3 regions of the Acetilactobacillus jinshanensis genome follow, and region 3 is predicted to be linked to each of the others. Evidence: riboswitches for the same ligand, from Rfam matches in the RefSeq annotation. Region 3 holds a riboswitch; each other region holds the start of a gene.

Region 1 (4,987 bases), 220 kb from region 3:
AATCTGTCCACCACGGATCTGGTTGTATTCATTTTCACTGATCTTAAGCAGATTTTTCTTACTACCATTGAAATAAATTTGGCCACTGGCTTTAGCATCTTCATCTTCTAAGCCCATAACGGTCTTAGCTAAGGTACTTTTACCACAGCCAGATTCACCAACCAGAGCCAGGATTTCATCACTATGAACGTCCAGATTAATATCTGAAACGGCGTTGTAATAATGACCGTTGATCTTATATGCGGTATTCATATTTCTAATCTTTAACAGTGGCTCTTGACTTTCAGACATTGACATCATCCTCATAAATTGATTTAACGAATCCTTGATATAAACAGAAACAATAAATTTACTTCTTATAAGCAAAGTTCACTTATTATAATACCACGAATTTTATAAATCGCAACCTAATTTTTAAACAAATTTTAAAGGTTCGTAAATCTCCTGCTGTTAATTTTATTAGATTTAAGAACGACCGACCATTTAAGAACTTATAAAAACAAAAAAGAACTGGGATTAAATATCCCAGTCCTTCCAAGAGGTTTGTTTATTTGTGTTGGCAATTTTAAGCACTCTGATCTAGTTTTTTAACGCCTTGGGGAACGATCTTAACAAGAATTAAATTATGAAAGTAGGCCCGAAGTAATAACTTCGGGTTATTTAAATCAATGTTATACGACTTTAAGCATGCGGCTGATTTGAACATCACCACAAAATTACGAGCATTGGAATCTAGACACTCATTGATGTTATCACCCAATGGACTTACGTCTTCATGCTGATATTCAGGCAGAATTTCTGCTAACCATTCCACAAAATTCCGATTGACCTTCATTGTCTTAAACATATAACTTCACCAGGTTTTAATAATTTTAACACTATCCATTTATCATTTAATACTAGCAACTTGAAACGGGCTTTTTAGACCGAAATAATGACTAAAATTCGAAGAAGAAGCACGATCATAACCATGAATAACAACGTTTTAAAATGATACCGTTTATTAGTTAACATAATTAATCCCTCTTTTTGAATTTTAGTCATTAATTAATTCCAAATTTCTTTGTTAGCAACTTAATAGTCTATCAATTAATCACCAATGTCAAGCTATTATTTAATAAATATTAACTAATTTATTATTATTTTATATAATGTTTATATTTTTTTGATAGAGAAAATAAAAAAGGCCCAACTCCCTTAGAGTTAGACCTCAAATATTAATTAAATTAATCTAATTTAAGCTTCAGTCTCACGACGCATGTGCCAGTCATAGAATAACCAAGCACCACCACCGAAGATTACTGGTCCTAAGAAGGTCCAGAAATCAGTCATGTATTGATGAGCCAATAATGGCTGAACGAAATTGAAACCAATTCCGAAGGCTAAGACGAATAGCACCAGGATCGTGATGACCCACGTCGTCTTCATACTATGGTAGACAACGAACGGTCGATCCAGGTTAGCAAGTTTCTTAAAGAACGGGAATGCTAATACGATCAAGATGTACTGGAAAGCAGTCGAAACGTTGTTCATATCGGTCAAGATCTGGAATAAGGCCTTGGCATCGTTACCACCAAAGGTCAGGAAGAACAGAACAGCGACTAAGAAGCCACCCTGGACCCACATGACGTTGCCAGGCATGCCATCACGGTTCAGACGTAAGCTCCACTTTGGCCATAACTTCTTGTTGGAGCCGAACATGAATGACTTGATTGGTGAATAAGCTAATACCAAGAAGCCACCAGCACCGCCCCAGAGGTTAGCAAAACCAGTGTAACGAGCTAAGAAATGACCTAGAGCCAACGTACCAGACGGACTTAAGTCTAAGCCGTGGCCTAAACTAAATCCTAAGTTACCCATTAATACGTACATTACATTACCTAAGGTAACTCCGTTTTGACCCATTACGGCTTTCCAGTTAACAACGAATCCACAAAGGATGATCGATACCGTGTAAAGAACGAAAACTAAGGCGGTCGCGATCATAACACCATGTGGGAACGTTTTAGCTGGGTTCTTTAAATGGTTAATGACCCCACATAGGGATTCAATTCCGGCATACGCAAAGATTGCATAAACCACGAAAGAAATCGTGGAAACTGGCGTCTGAAAACTTGGGTTCGGCGAAACGATAAAGCTCTTGAAACCGGTAATGGGCTGAGCCAAATGGCCATGGTTCAAGAAAATCAAAATTACGGATAAGATACAGAAAACAAAAGCGATTGAAGTTGCTAAGAAACCACCGATCGAGGCGATCCAGGTAATATTACCTAGGCCCTTTACGGAGATCCAGGTTGCCGCAATGACAAAGAGAATCGATAACAGGCCTAAAGTTTCAGTACTGTTAAAATGCAGGAACGTCCAACTCTGGGTCGTATCATGACCGTAAATCATAACTGATAATGAAACCCATAGGTTTGGAACCCCGAACAGCATCGTGATGACCCAGGCACTTAACCAGGTGAAGCCACCGATAAAGGCCCAACGTTCACCTAGTCCGGATTTAATCCAGGAATAAATCCCACCGGCGGAATCCTTTAATGCTGAACCATATTCAGCAAACATAAACGACGTGGGCAGGAAGAATGCCAATGCACCCACAATGTACCAAATGATACTAGCATATCCCATCTGATCAAAGGCCGTTGGCACGTTAATAAAGCCAAAGGTCGTTGATAAAATCATTAGGACTAAGCTAGTAAGTGAAATTCGCTTAGCTGTCATAAAATAAAAACCTCTAATCTTAAGATTTCGAAGAGGATTAGCGGCACATGATGAATCACAGTCTGAATAAAGAAAAAAGTCCTTTATCTGGCGCTTAGTCAAATAAAGGAATCCAATTACTAACTGAGATTCGATTCTTGTTTGAATAAAGCGCTCCACGGGTGGGTCCGTGACAGTCCGCAGCATATTAAGCTACGTCCCAGAACACTGTTAACCGTCAATAACAGCACTTCGGCGACGTCCCCTTTTAGTTAACTTCAATATCATAACGGTGACTCGGTCAACTTACTAATGTCAGTCGCAACCTCTTCGATTTTTACATTTACATTACAAAGTATACCACAATTTATGGTCATTTATCGGCCAATTGCGGCAAAAATCAACCCAATCACCATAATAAACATGGGTACGGGGCCAATTAACCAACTAAGTAGATCTTGATGTTGATTTAACACATTTATCACTCCAACACGACCATTGTAAAAAGAAAGGCCCGTGATGTGAAATTCACGAGCTTTTGTTAATAATTATCAATTATTTACTTGCGATGAGTAATTCGTCCGGTCAAATTGCCTTCATCATGATTACGATGATGTTTACCAAACAACTGACGGAATAGATGATGCTTATGATCGTTAGACTGACCATTACCTAAGAAGTCACCACCGAAGTCGTTACCTAGATTACCAAAGGCTTGGTCCATTTGTTTGAAGCTTCGATTCATGTCTTCGTTCATTTTCTTCATCTGGTTCATGGCATCTCTCGGATTGACCTTGTGGCCGTTCTTTGAAAAGTGACGCTTTACATGGCCGTTAACGTTACTATAAGTCGCGCTAAAGCTGTGAACGCCATTGTGATTGCCATGACCAAAATGTTTAAAGAAATCATTATCATTATTATGATTATTGTGGTTAAAATCATCGTTATGATCATTAGATCCCATTACGTGCGGATGAATGCGATGTACGACTTTACTCATATTCTCACCTTCAAAAAGTTATTTTAGAAAAGCTACGATAACATTAGTGATGAGAGTGATTATCAAAAGAATGGTGCAGATCAATTCACCAATTGGTGAATTGACGGCGGCAGTTACAAAGCCACCCAATGTCAATAATAATAAAGCAAAGTAGGAATATAAAAAGATTTGATTACCTTTTGGTAAATCTTTGAATTTAGTGTGGTTATTAGCCATTAAAATCACCTTAAATATCGATTAATTAGTTCACCGTCAAGTATATCACAGGTAGTCAAAGCACTTTACTACCTATATGTAAGGGCCTTATTATTATCCATAGGAGATGAGATCGATGATGTTTTTAGACTTCTGGTTATGGATCCTTGTTGGCTTAGTTACCGCAGGAATTATGGCATTGATCTTTAAATACTTAGACAAATGCGTTAAATCCATTAAGAAGACCGGTAACAAGGTCTGGTTCACCTGCATCATTACCGTTGCTTTATGGGTTGCCTTGGCACTCGTCGTTTGCCCATTTAAATAAAAAGAAATGCTTCATCAAAAATAAATTGATGAGGCATTTTTTACGCTCAATTTTAATTATTTTTCGTAGCCGTTTGGATGCTTTCGCGTCCACTTCCAGGCGCTGCTAATAATCTTATGAATATCATCATACTTTGGCTTCCAGCCTAAGATTTTCCGGGCTTTCGACGAATCCGCAATCAACGTACTTGGATCACCGGGACGGCGCGGTGCCATACTGGCGGAAATTGGCTGACCCGTTACGTCACGAGCTGCCTGCAACATCTGAAGATTAGAAAAACCGGTCGACGAACCTAGATTAAAGATGTCAGAATGGCCACCCCTTAGTAGCCACTTCATAGCTAAGATGTGGGCGTTAGCCAAATCTAAAACGTGGACGTAATCACGGACGTTGGTCCCGTCTTTAGTAGGATAATCATCCCCGAAGATCTGGAGCTGATTTCGTTGGCCCAGAGCAACCTGTAAAATAATCGGGATTAAATGGGTCTCCGGATTATGATCTTCACCGATACTGCCATCTAACTTAGCACCACCAACGTTAAAGTAACGTAAGGCGATGAAGTGAATCCCGTAGGCAACGTCCGCCCAGTTCATCATTCGTTCCATCATTAATTTAGTTTCACCGTATGGATTTGTTGGAACCTTTGGATCGCTTTCCTTAATCGGCATTCGCTTTGGATCTCCATAGACCGAAGCGGACGAAGAAAAGACGATTCGTTTAACGTTATGGTCACGCATCGCTTCCAATAACGTGATGGTCCC
Region 2 (4,987 bases), 170 kb from region 3:
CTAATCCAGGCCGAAGGAATGATGAATCATCGTAAAACTTCAGTTACCAAAATTATCTTGGATTTAAACCGTTGTAAAGCCGTCGTTCGGGCTCGTCTAAGCAGAAGATAACTTAAAGATAAAAATAAAGGACTTAATTTATAAATTAAGTCCTTTATTTTTTATGTAAAGAAGGTTACTAATATGGAATACGTTAATTTAACTAATCACAACCGTGACTTACAAGCTCATCCCATTGCAAACCGAATTAATGAAATCATGCACGATGGCTCAGATAATTCATGTATCAATTACTTAGATCAAAAAACGCTATTAAATCGTCTTGGCCATATAAAAGCAAATCAATTTAATAACGCCATTCATTATCTCGTTAAACACAAGTACCTCGAAGTCCAAACCAATCATGGTCTAACTTTCTATAGTTTAGGATCTCGTTAATGATAACTAATCGTTCGCATGCCATCTTTACTTCGACGTTTACGAATAAACGATAATGAACGTTTAATTCGGGCGTTTGCCCACGGGTCATTTAAAAACAGGTGATGTTTATCGTATCCATAAACCGTTAAGGCGTGCGTTGGAAAGCCATCGATGTCAGTCATCCAGATGACAACGGGATGATTACGATCAATTTGCTTTTTAATATCAGTAATTGTGCATCCCGTCATGTTCCATGCTTTATCATGGGTATATTGATTTACAACGCTCATCAAGCCACCAGGATATACACACCAACCACTGGTCTTATAAGGGCTACCGACAAAACCTCTATTAGGGTTAGTACTCCTTGGCATTTCACGAACTAATTTCATCTTATCTAATTTTTTACCAGTTGCATATTGAAGCATCATGGTGGCGGCAACTAATTCACATCCCGTGGGTAATTCCGGGCGTTGGCAAATTAGTGGGACACCTTTAAACCAGCGAACATCGTGATCAAGACCATCATAATTAATCCAGCCAGAAATCTTACCATCAATTTTAGCCCAAGTTTGATGAGTAGATTTAACCATCTTAGTAACATGGACGATTTGATTACGATATTGGTGTTGAGTGGCAATTACTTTACCTGAAGCACTCTGTTTTGGATAGGTTGCATAAATGGGTGTACCGACATGCTTACCCGAATTAGCAATTACCGTATAAAAATCAGTTAGCTTTGAATTAATAGTCATTATTTCACACCTTTATTATATTTTTATAAATTAATTAAGGCTTAGTTGGGTGATAGAACCGAGTTTTACCGCCAGCTAAATCAGCAAAGCTAGGCCCAAATTCTTTGACGTTAACGTTCTTAAGATCATGATAAACACTTTCCTGAAGAACCTTAGTATGTTTCCCGTACTTTTTCCAAGGCTGTAATAAAAAGGCGGTGTGACCATTCGAATTATATCCATCACCCTTATTAACGATAACGACATCACCAACCGTTGCTTCATCGGGTTTAATTCGCTTTAAACCTGGTTCAGCATCCATAGTGGGTGTACTGGCTTGATGAACTTTATAACCATCATGTGCTAAGACACCTAATACGAAGGCACTGCAGTCACCTGATGCTGGTTTCTTTCCAGCCTTCAATTTATGATAACAATCAGCGTGTCCAGCCATGCTATAAGGGATGTTGCCAACCCATTTTTTAGCATATGACAAATATTTTTTTGTATCAGGACTTAATTTACTCATAGTAATTGCTCCTTTAAACGAACATTAGTTAAATTTACGTATAATTTAACTATATAAAGTTAAACATTGATAGTCAATATCAATAAATTGGTTTGACAAAAATACCATAAAGTTATAATATATTTAATATAAAAATCAAAGAGGTTGCAACTGACAAGAGTAGGTTAATTGAACTACTACTTTAGTGAAGAAGTTAGCTGAAAGGGAAAGTTGCCGAGGTGCTAGTAAAAGTGGTTACTGGTGATCTGGGGCGTGATTCAATAGATCGCGAACTGTCGTAGATAAACTGCGGAGAGCTTTGAACGTTGGACTATATGTTAAGTAGGTAAAATTGATGCCATCGTTTTAAGCTATCTTAAAATGATGGCTTTTTAGTATATAATTCAACAAATAAATGATTTGTGTCTCTAACCTCTTTGAATTAATAAAAGTTGGAGGCTTCATTTTATTATGTCAAAAGATGGCAACATTTCTTTGACTAGCTTAGTTCTAATGATTCTTGCTACCGCATTTGGCTTTGTTAATACCGCTACGGCATATGAACAAATGGGCTACGCTAGTATTATTTGGTATTTAGTTGGTGCGTTCTGTTTCTTCATCCCAACATCATTTATGTTTGCTGAATATGGTTCTGCTTTAAGTGATAAAAGTGGTGGAATCTATTCTTGGATTAAAGTGTCAATCGGTGAACGTTGGGCATTTATTGGAACGTTTATTTGGCTATTAGCTTGGATCATTACCAATATTTTCTGGATTCCCAATAGCTGGATTTCCTGGTCTGCTATGATCTTTGGGAAAGATACCACTCAACAATGGAGTATTTTGGGACTAGATAGCACCGAAACTTTAGGTATCTTATCCATTATTTTTCTAATCTTTGCTACATGGTTAGCAATTAAAGGTTTAAAGTCAATTACATGGATTGCTTCCATCGGTGGCTTTATGGCAACTTTATTAGTGGTAATCTTTTGTACTTTATCAATCATTTTGATTTTTACTAACCATGGCCATTTAGCTCAACCAATCACGGGTTTCAAGAGTTTTATCGTTCCACCGAATCCACAGTTTAGACACACCGCTTCAATGATTTCGTTCGTTGTATACGCGATCTTTGCTTACGCTGGAATTGAATCATTATGCGGTGTTATTAATCATTTAAAGAACCCTAAGAAGACTTTCCCGCGTGCAGTTATGATCTCCATGGTCATCATGGTTGTTCTATATACAGCATCTATTCTTCTCTGTGGTGTAAGTATCAATTGGGCTCACATTATGGGTCGCAAGTCAGTTACTTTAGGTAACGTTATGTATGTTTTAATGGCCAACGTTGGCTTCGCTTTAGGTCGTAGTTTAAACTGGGCTCCTGGAACCACATTAGCCTTTGGTCATTTCTTAGTTCGTTTTGAAGCTTTTGCTACCTTAGCTGGTGGAATTGGTGGTTTCTTCGTTCTACTTTATTCACCAATCAAATCATTTATGTTTGGGTCATCAACTAAATTATGGCCTAAGTGGGCATTGCATCTTAATAAGCATGGGATGCCAAACCATGTTATGTGGATTCAGACGGCTTTAATGAGTGTTGTACTATTCTTCACTTCATTTGGTGGCTCAAGCGCTAAGATGTTCTATCAGATTTTGACAGATATGAATAATGTATCCACGACGTTGCAATACGTATTAATTGTTTTTGCATTCCCATTCTTTAAGAAGATTATTAACATGAACCGACCATTTGAAATTTATCACAGTAAGAGGGTCATTTGGTCATCAACCGTTATGGTCTTGATTGTCTTAATCTTTGGAATTGTCTTTAACTTTATCCAGCCATTATTGACACACGACTATATTGATGACTTCTGGACATTCATCGGACCCGTATTATTCGGTGGGTGTGCTTGGATCTTCTATGATTATGATCTCAAGAAGCATCGTGTTGAAGATTAACGTTAATAAATCTGAATAAACTAAAAGGCTCTTCACAGATATTATGTGTGAAGAGCCTTTATTTTACTCAGATCAATTTTAAAATAATTTAATCAATATTACTCCGCATATCATAATCACGAGGCCTAGATACTGACGCCAGCCGATTTCTCGTTTTGGCGTCCCAATCAGGCCGAACTTATCGATTACGACGCTACCGGCAACATTACCTAAAATCGTTAAGACGATCGTGGTTCCAGCACCAATAATCGGTGCCAAGCTAAGGTTACAGAAAGCGTAGGTAGCACCAAGCGGACCGCCAATCCAGATCCACCAGCGAGTGCCGTAGCCAACAGCTCTTAGATAATGACCAAAGTCATGTTCAAAGATACCCACGGCCAAAACTAAAATAATGGATCCACTGGTGAATGAATAGACTCCGGCACTAATCGGTGCGTGAATCGTCCGACCTAAGGCGCCGTTTGATGACGTCTGAATAGCTAACGCAAAACCAGCAATAATTCCTAGTAATTGCCACGGAATTGGGTTACCTTTCCGAATTTTATCTTCACTTTTCTGGTAAATTACGGCTAAGACTCCACTTAGCAATAACAGAACTCCGAATAAACGAACGATGTTAAAATGGTTGACCGGTAGATTAAACCAACCGAAGTTATCAATACTCATGCTCATGATGATCTGGCCGATTAGCGGCATAATGATCGTTTGGACAGCACCTAAGTGCGGCAACAATAAAACGTTAATCGTAAAGGCAATGGCACCCATTAAACCACCAAGGCCTAACCACCAGTGATCATCATCAAAAACAGATAACGATGGTAATAATTCCTGACCAAACAGGCAAGCGATGACCATTAAAAATAGCATCCCAGTCACCATCGATGCCGTAGATGCTAAATAGGGCGAACCCACTTTAAACCGCAACTTTGAATTGATCGATGTCTGAATCGGTAATAGTAAGCCCGCACCGATTCCAATCAAAAATATCATGATCGAGCTTCCTTTACTTATTGATTTTTCAGCATGTCATACCCGCAGTAGTTACAATACCGGTTGGTGCCACTAATTTTATGATGACATTTTGGGCACGTCTGGGTATCCCTCATGGTCGGAAAGCTGTGCTTACCAGCATCCACCACGGCGCAACGAGCGTGCTTCATAAAGTTCAATCCGCAGTGATAACAATACCTTTCGTGAACAGGTACGATGTAATGACAGCTGGGGCAGACTTTACCCAACGTTAATTTCTTAACGTTCGTGACGTTTTTTAAGTTCGGATTTAATTTCATCGATTAAGCCTTCTTGCTTAATAATTTAGCGATGACGTTTCTCAAATCAGCTGGAGTTGATAAATCACGGC
Region 3 (4,987 bases):
CCGAACCGGCTTAGCAGATGCTGGTTCAACGACTCCAGCAATGACGGCACCGGCACCGATGTGTGAATCCTTGCCAATAATGGCACGGCCACCCAAGACGGCGTTCATGTCGATCATGCTGTTGTCACCGATTTCAGCACCGATGTTGATAACGGCACCCATCATGACAACGACGTGATGACCAATTGAAACGTGATCTCGGATAAAGGATCCCGGTTCAATTCGGGCATCCTGCTTCGTAAGGTCTAATAACGGGACCGCAGAATTACGGCATGAATTTTCCATCACGTAATCATCGATGCAATTAGCGTTATCATTTAAGGCCTTTTTAACGTCGACCCAGTCACCGAACCAGACACCGGTCGTTGGGTTATCAAAGGTCTTGACACTGCTAGATACTTTAACTTTGAGCATGTCGCCCTTGACGTAAACCTTAACGGGCGTTTCTTTCTTGGAATTACTAATAAAACTAATAATCTTTTTAGCATTTAACTTTGGCATAGATAAGTCCCTCATTTTATAATTTCTGGTTTAAACGAATCATATCTGCGTAAGTTTCACGACGAATTACTAACTTGGATTTACCGTTTTCAACGAAGACAACGGCCGGACGCGGGTTCATGTTATAGTCCATGGCCATCGAATAGCCATAAGCTCCGGTATCCAATACTGCTAAGATGTCACCAGGTTTAATCTTTGGCAACGGCTGGTTCTGAATCATGATGTCACCGGATTCACAGTACTTACCAGCAATCCGAACGTTCTGAACGGGTTTAGCGTTTGGATCGTTAGCTAAGACTGCTTCGTACTTGGCATGATACAGAGCTGGACGGATGTTATCACCCATCCCGCCGTCAACGTCGACATACGGTTTAATACCAGGAACCCGTTTGCTAGAACCAATCGTGTAAAGGTTATAACCAGCAGGGCCGACAATCGAACGACCAGGTTCAATCCAGATAGCAGGCATTGGTAAGTGCTGTTTAGCAGCCTGTGATTTGATCGTCTTAACAATCGCATCAACGAAGTCTTCCGGTGCGATGGGATGATCACTCTTGACGTAACGGATCCCGAAGCCACCGCCGACGTCGATGATCTTAGGTACAAAGTTATATTTTCGTTTCCAGTCAGCGGCGAACTTGACCATCTTTTTGGCAGCAATCTCAAAACCGGTTACGTCAAAGATCTGCGAACCGATGTGGCAATGAATACCGATTAAATTCATCCGTGGACTGTGAAGCACTTGCTTTAAAGCGTCTTCACCCTGTCCAGACTGAACATCGAAACCGAATTTACTGTCAACCTGACCGGTCTGATCATAACTATTGGTTTCAGCGGTAATTCCCGGCGTTAAGCGGATCATAACGTTAATCTTGCTATTCATCTGATCTAAAACGCTATTTAATAAATCAATTTCATGAAAGTTATCTAGCATGATCGCACCCAAATGGTGACGAACGGCCATTTCTAATTCGGCACGTGATTTGTTATTACCATGAAAGATCATCATTTTACCGGGAACGCCTGCAGCTAAAGCAGCGTAAATTTCACCACCGCTGACGACGTCAAAGTGACAATGTTCCTTGTTAGCTAATTGGAACATCGCTAAACTTTCGAATGCCTTGGTGGCGTAGACTACGGCGGATTTTACGTGATTATCACGGAAAACCTTCTGAAAATGATGAATCTGGGATTTGATCTTGGCAACGTCGTAGACAATTAACGGCGTACCGTATCGTTGTGCTAATTCTAAGGTATCAACCCCACCGATCGTCAAATGACCAGCTGAGTTGATCTGATTTGAACTAATTTGTTCATTCATGAAAAAAGCCCCTAACTTTTCAGACTTTCGAAGAGGTTAGAGGTACAACAATCAATTTCGACTCAATCTCGATCAAAATTTAACACGCTCAGTGCATCAAAAAAGTTCCTTCATTTCGGTGCACTTTGAAACGAAGGAACCTTAATTAATTTCGTGTTAAATTTCGGTCTTACGATTCAAAGCTCTCCGTAGATTCAGCCTACGACAGTCCGTAGCCTCTTGAGCTACGTCCCAGAACACTAATAACTACCATTACTAGCACCTCGGCGATTTCCCCTTTTGACTAATGTCATCACAGTGGTAGCTGTTCGACTAGTCTACTTATGTCAATCGCAACCTCTTCGATTTAAATTACATCTTTAATAATAATAATAATTTATTTTGATATGTCAATAATAAACCACTAATTTATTAAATTTCTGCATTCTTTTTCCAAGAACAATTTAACTTTTGGACTCATAATTGTCTCAACACCTATATTATTAAAGCATTTTGGAAAACTTAATTATGTTGATACTTCATATTCATTATGTGCTTATTAACACTAAAAAAGGCATTACATAAATTATTATGCAATGCCTTTCAAGTGTACGAGGATTCGATTATTTAGTAGAATTCGGATAATAGACTTCATCAAGCGCATCCTCATTGATCTGTTTTACGACCGGGTAACTAAAGATCTGTTTTACGACCGGGTAACTAAAGATCTGTTTAGTCTTTTCGATGACTCGATAGCTATTTCTAGCGTCATTCAAAGTTCGCTTGGTTACATGATTATGCGGACTAACGCTAAATGCGGAGGCATCAATATAACCGCGTTTATACTCACGATTCTTAATTAAGTGTTCAGTTACCAGATTCCATTCACCGTCATAGAAGCCACGCTTAAAATTACGGGATTGGTGTCTGTAATTAATCTTGCTTTTAGCGTTATTAAATTTCTGTTCCAAATTAGCAATATCAGACATGACAATCTTATAAACCAGCTGAGGTTTGGTCAGTCGATGATCAATATTGTTTTGGCGAATGTATTTAGCATGGTTCTGTCGACGAATATAACGACGGTACTGCTTGATGTAGTTACGACCGTGCCGTTCGTTCGGTTGAATGTGATAACGTCGATCATTTTTCTTTTCCGCGGCGATTTCTTTAACCTGCTTAAAGTGACATTCTACCCGTGGATTTTGAGTCTTAACGTGGTTAGCACTAACGGCAGAATTACCGACGCCTAAAAGCATCAACGCACTGACTGATATGATCGCAATTTTCGTTAAATGTTTTTTAAATTTCATAAAAAGCTCCTTATTAATATAGCCAATTAATTGATTTAGCTACTAAAGTTTTCCGATACGTAGTAATCATTGGTGCCGTGTTTCTGGGAAGCACCAATGCCAACTTTGGTGTAATGCTTGTTTAAGGTATTGTAGCGATGGCCCCAGTTGGAATCAGCATCATGGTAGACCATTTCGTCTTCGTCCATATCAGCCATGTCAATTCCGTCTTGATTGTTATAAACGTGAGGATTATTGTCCATTAAGATCGGTCCTTTACCCGCACCGGCAATGTTTTCACCACTGTAGTCACCGAGGTGAACGCCCAATTTGTCGGCATCCTTTTCGTAATAAATATTACCTTGAGAATCTCGATGGGTTAAATAATCTAATTCGGAACACTGATCAGCACGTAACTTAGCTAATTCCCTTAAGCAATGGGTCTGGCAAAGTGGCTTTAAGTGATGTAACTTCCGGTCTTCGTTAATCTTCCGGAAGGTCTCATGTTCAATCTGGGTAATGCTCAAAGGATCATCATAGCGATCTGGGCTTAGATCAATCACGATTTTATGGTGATCAACGTTAATGACCGCTTTAGCTGCTCTATGGTGACGACAATGACGTCTGAAGCGACATTGATGGCGACGGCACATATGCCGTGAGATTCGCGGGCGTCGATGCACCGAGATCGCGTTAACGGGACTGCTGGACGCGCCAGCCATTCCTAACGAAAGTAAAATAATTGCGGATACTTTAATTAAGTGCTTCATATTGATTTTCATCGAAACATTTCTTTCCATTAAATAAATAAAGTATTAAAGAAAGTTATTATTTAAACGCAATTTATTTTTGTAGTCCGTTAATCAGCACTTTTATTATAACCGATTTTGGCGGGCCTAAAAGTTAATTTTAGAAATTCTTAAAAATCGACATAAAAACAGCCACACATCAATATTGACATGTGGCTGTTTTCATTCACAGAAGGTATTTATAAATTAATCAATTTATAAACTAATTTACTTTAACGAACTAGAGGTTAAGCTTAACTTACCCCACATGTTGTTATCACCAGGGTTGACACTGTAGCCTTTGACACGGCTATTAACAGGAGTCCAGCTTAAGCTGAAGAATTCAGGAGTGTAAACAGCTTCTTTGTTCATGTACTTCTGCCACTTTTCGAAGACTTTCTTACGGTGAGCCTTGTTGAATGACTTCTTGTCATTCATTTCGTTAAGTAGCTTCGTGTTTTCTTTAGTGCTTAAACGAGACATGTTGAAGTTAGCGTCGGTACCGTATTCACCAGTAGGTGTTGGATCAGCGGTCGTGGTGAAGCCTAATTCGTAGACATCAACCTTGTTCTGCTTAGGCTTGAGTAACATGGAAGCTAAGCTGTTCAATTCTTGTGGACGGCCATTAACGAACTTAACATCTAAGCCTAACTTATGCCACTGTTGTACGTAGTAGTGATCTTCGGCACTGCTTGCGGCATCGTTCTGTGGGCAACCAAAGTTAATTACTAACTTCTTGCCGTTAGGCTGAGATAACCATTTACTGCCATTACGCTTCTTGTAGCCAGCGTTCTTTAATAACGTCTTAGCTTTCTTGAAGTTGTATGGAAAGCCTGGTACCTGGCTATAAGATGAATGGTATTCTTTGTTTGCCGGTGGGATTAAGGTATTAGCACGGTAACTTAAGCCAAAGCCGAACTTCTTAGCGACTTCGTTTAAGTTCAAAGCATACATCATAGCTCGACGTAAGCTACGGTTATTCATCTTGTTATCTTTCTGCATTACACTAGCACCGGCTTTATCCTGATAACCAACGTGGAAGCCCATGAAGTCATAGGATAATGCAGGACCACCAACAACGTGGTAATCCTTTAAGTGTTTAACGT

What was found. Region 3 has a riboswitch for lysine ahead of lysA (diaminopimelate decarboxylase). Riboswitches for the same ligand answer to the same signal wherever they lie in the genome.
Region 1: it holds a riboswitch for lysine, as region 3 does, so the genes downstream of both, yjeM (glutamate/gamma-aminobutyrate family transporter YjeM) here and lysA (diaminopimelate decarboxylase) in region 3, are expected to answer to the same signal.
Region 2: it holds a riboswitch for lysine, as region 3 does, so the genes downstream of both, yjeM (glutamate/gamma-aminobutyrate family transporter YjeM) here and lysA (diaminopimelate decarboxylase) in region 3, are expected to answer to the same signal.

The regions. Positions count from the first base shown of each region.
Region 1 is NZ_CP034726.1:903,365-908,351, reverse strand. Features, by position in the region: gene ELX58_RS04270 (ABC transporter ATP-binding protein) at 1-291, opposite strand, end outside; gene ELX58_RS04265 (hypothetical protein) at 566-847, opposite strand; gene yjeM (glutamate/gamma-aminobutyrate family transporter YjeM) at 1,237-2,724, opposite strand; lysine riboswitch at 2,865-3,042, opposite strand; gene ELX58_RS04255 (hypothetical protein) at 3,263-3,703, opposite strand; gene ELX58_RS04250 (hypothetical protein) at 3,722-3,919, opposite strand; gene ELX58_RS04245 (hypothetical protein) at 4,035-4,226, shown strand; gene galE (UDP-glucose 4-epimerase GalE) at 4,283-4,987, opposite strand, start outside.
Region 2 is NZ_CP034726.1:507,803-512,789, reverse strand. Features, by position in the region: gene ELX58_RS02565 (MgtC/SapB family protein) at 1-111, shown strand, start outside; gene ELX58_RS02560 (hypothetical protein) at 184-438, shown strand; gene ELX58_RS02555 (C39 family peptidase) at 435-1,175, opposite strand; gene ELX58_RS02550 (CHAP domain-containing protein) at 1,210-1,683, opposite strand; lysine riboswitch at 1,814-1,990, shown strand; gene yjeM (glutamate/gamma-aminobutyrate family transporter YjeM) at 2,134-3,627, shown strand; gene ELX58_RS02540 (DMT family transporter) at 3,706-4,617, opposite strand; gene ELX58_RS02535 (zinc-ribbon domain-containing protein) at 4,635-4,916, opposite strand; gene ELX58_RS02530 (hypothetical protein) at 4,920-4,987, opposite strand, start outside.
Region 3 is NZ_CP034726.1:681,543-686,529, forward strand. Features, by position in the region: gene dapD (2,3,4,5-tetrahydropyridine-2,6-dicarboxylate N-acetyltransferase) at 1-501, opposite strand, end outside; gene lysA (diaminopimelate decarboxylase) at 518-1,822, opposite strand; lysine riboswitch at 1,994-2,172, opposite strand; gene ELX58_RS03215 (hypothetical protein) at 2,425-3,114, opposite strand; gene ELX58_RS03220 (CAP domain-containing protein) at 3,150-3,875, opposite strand; gene ELX58_RS03225 (ABC transporter substrate-binding protein) at 4,110-4,987, opposite strand, start outside.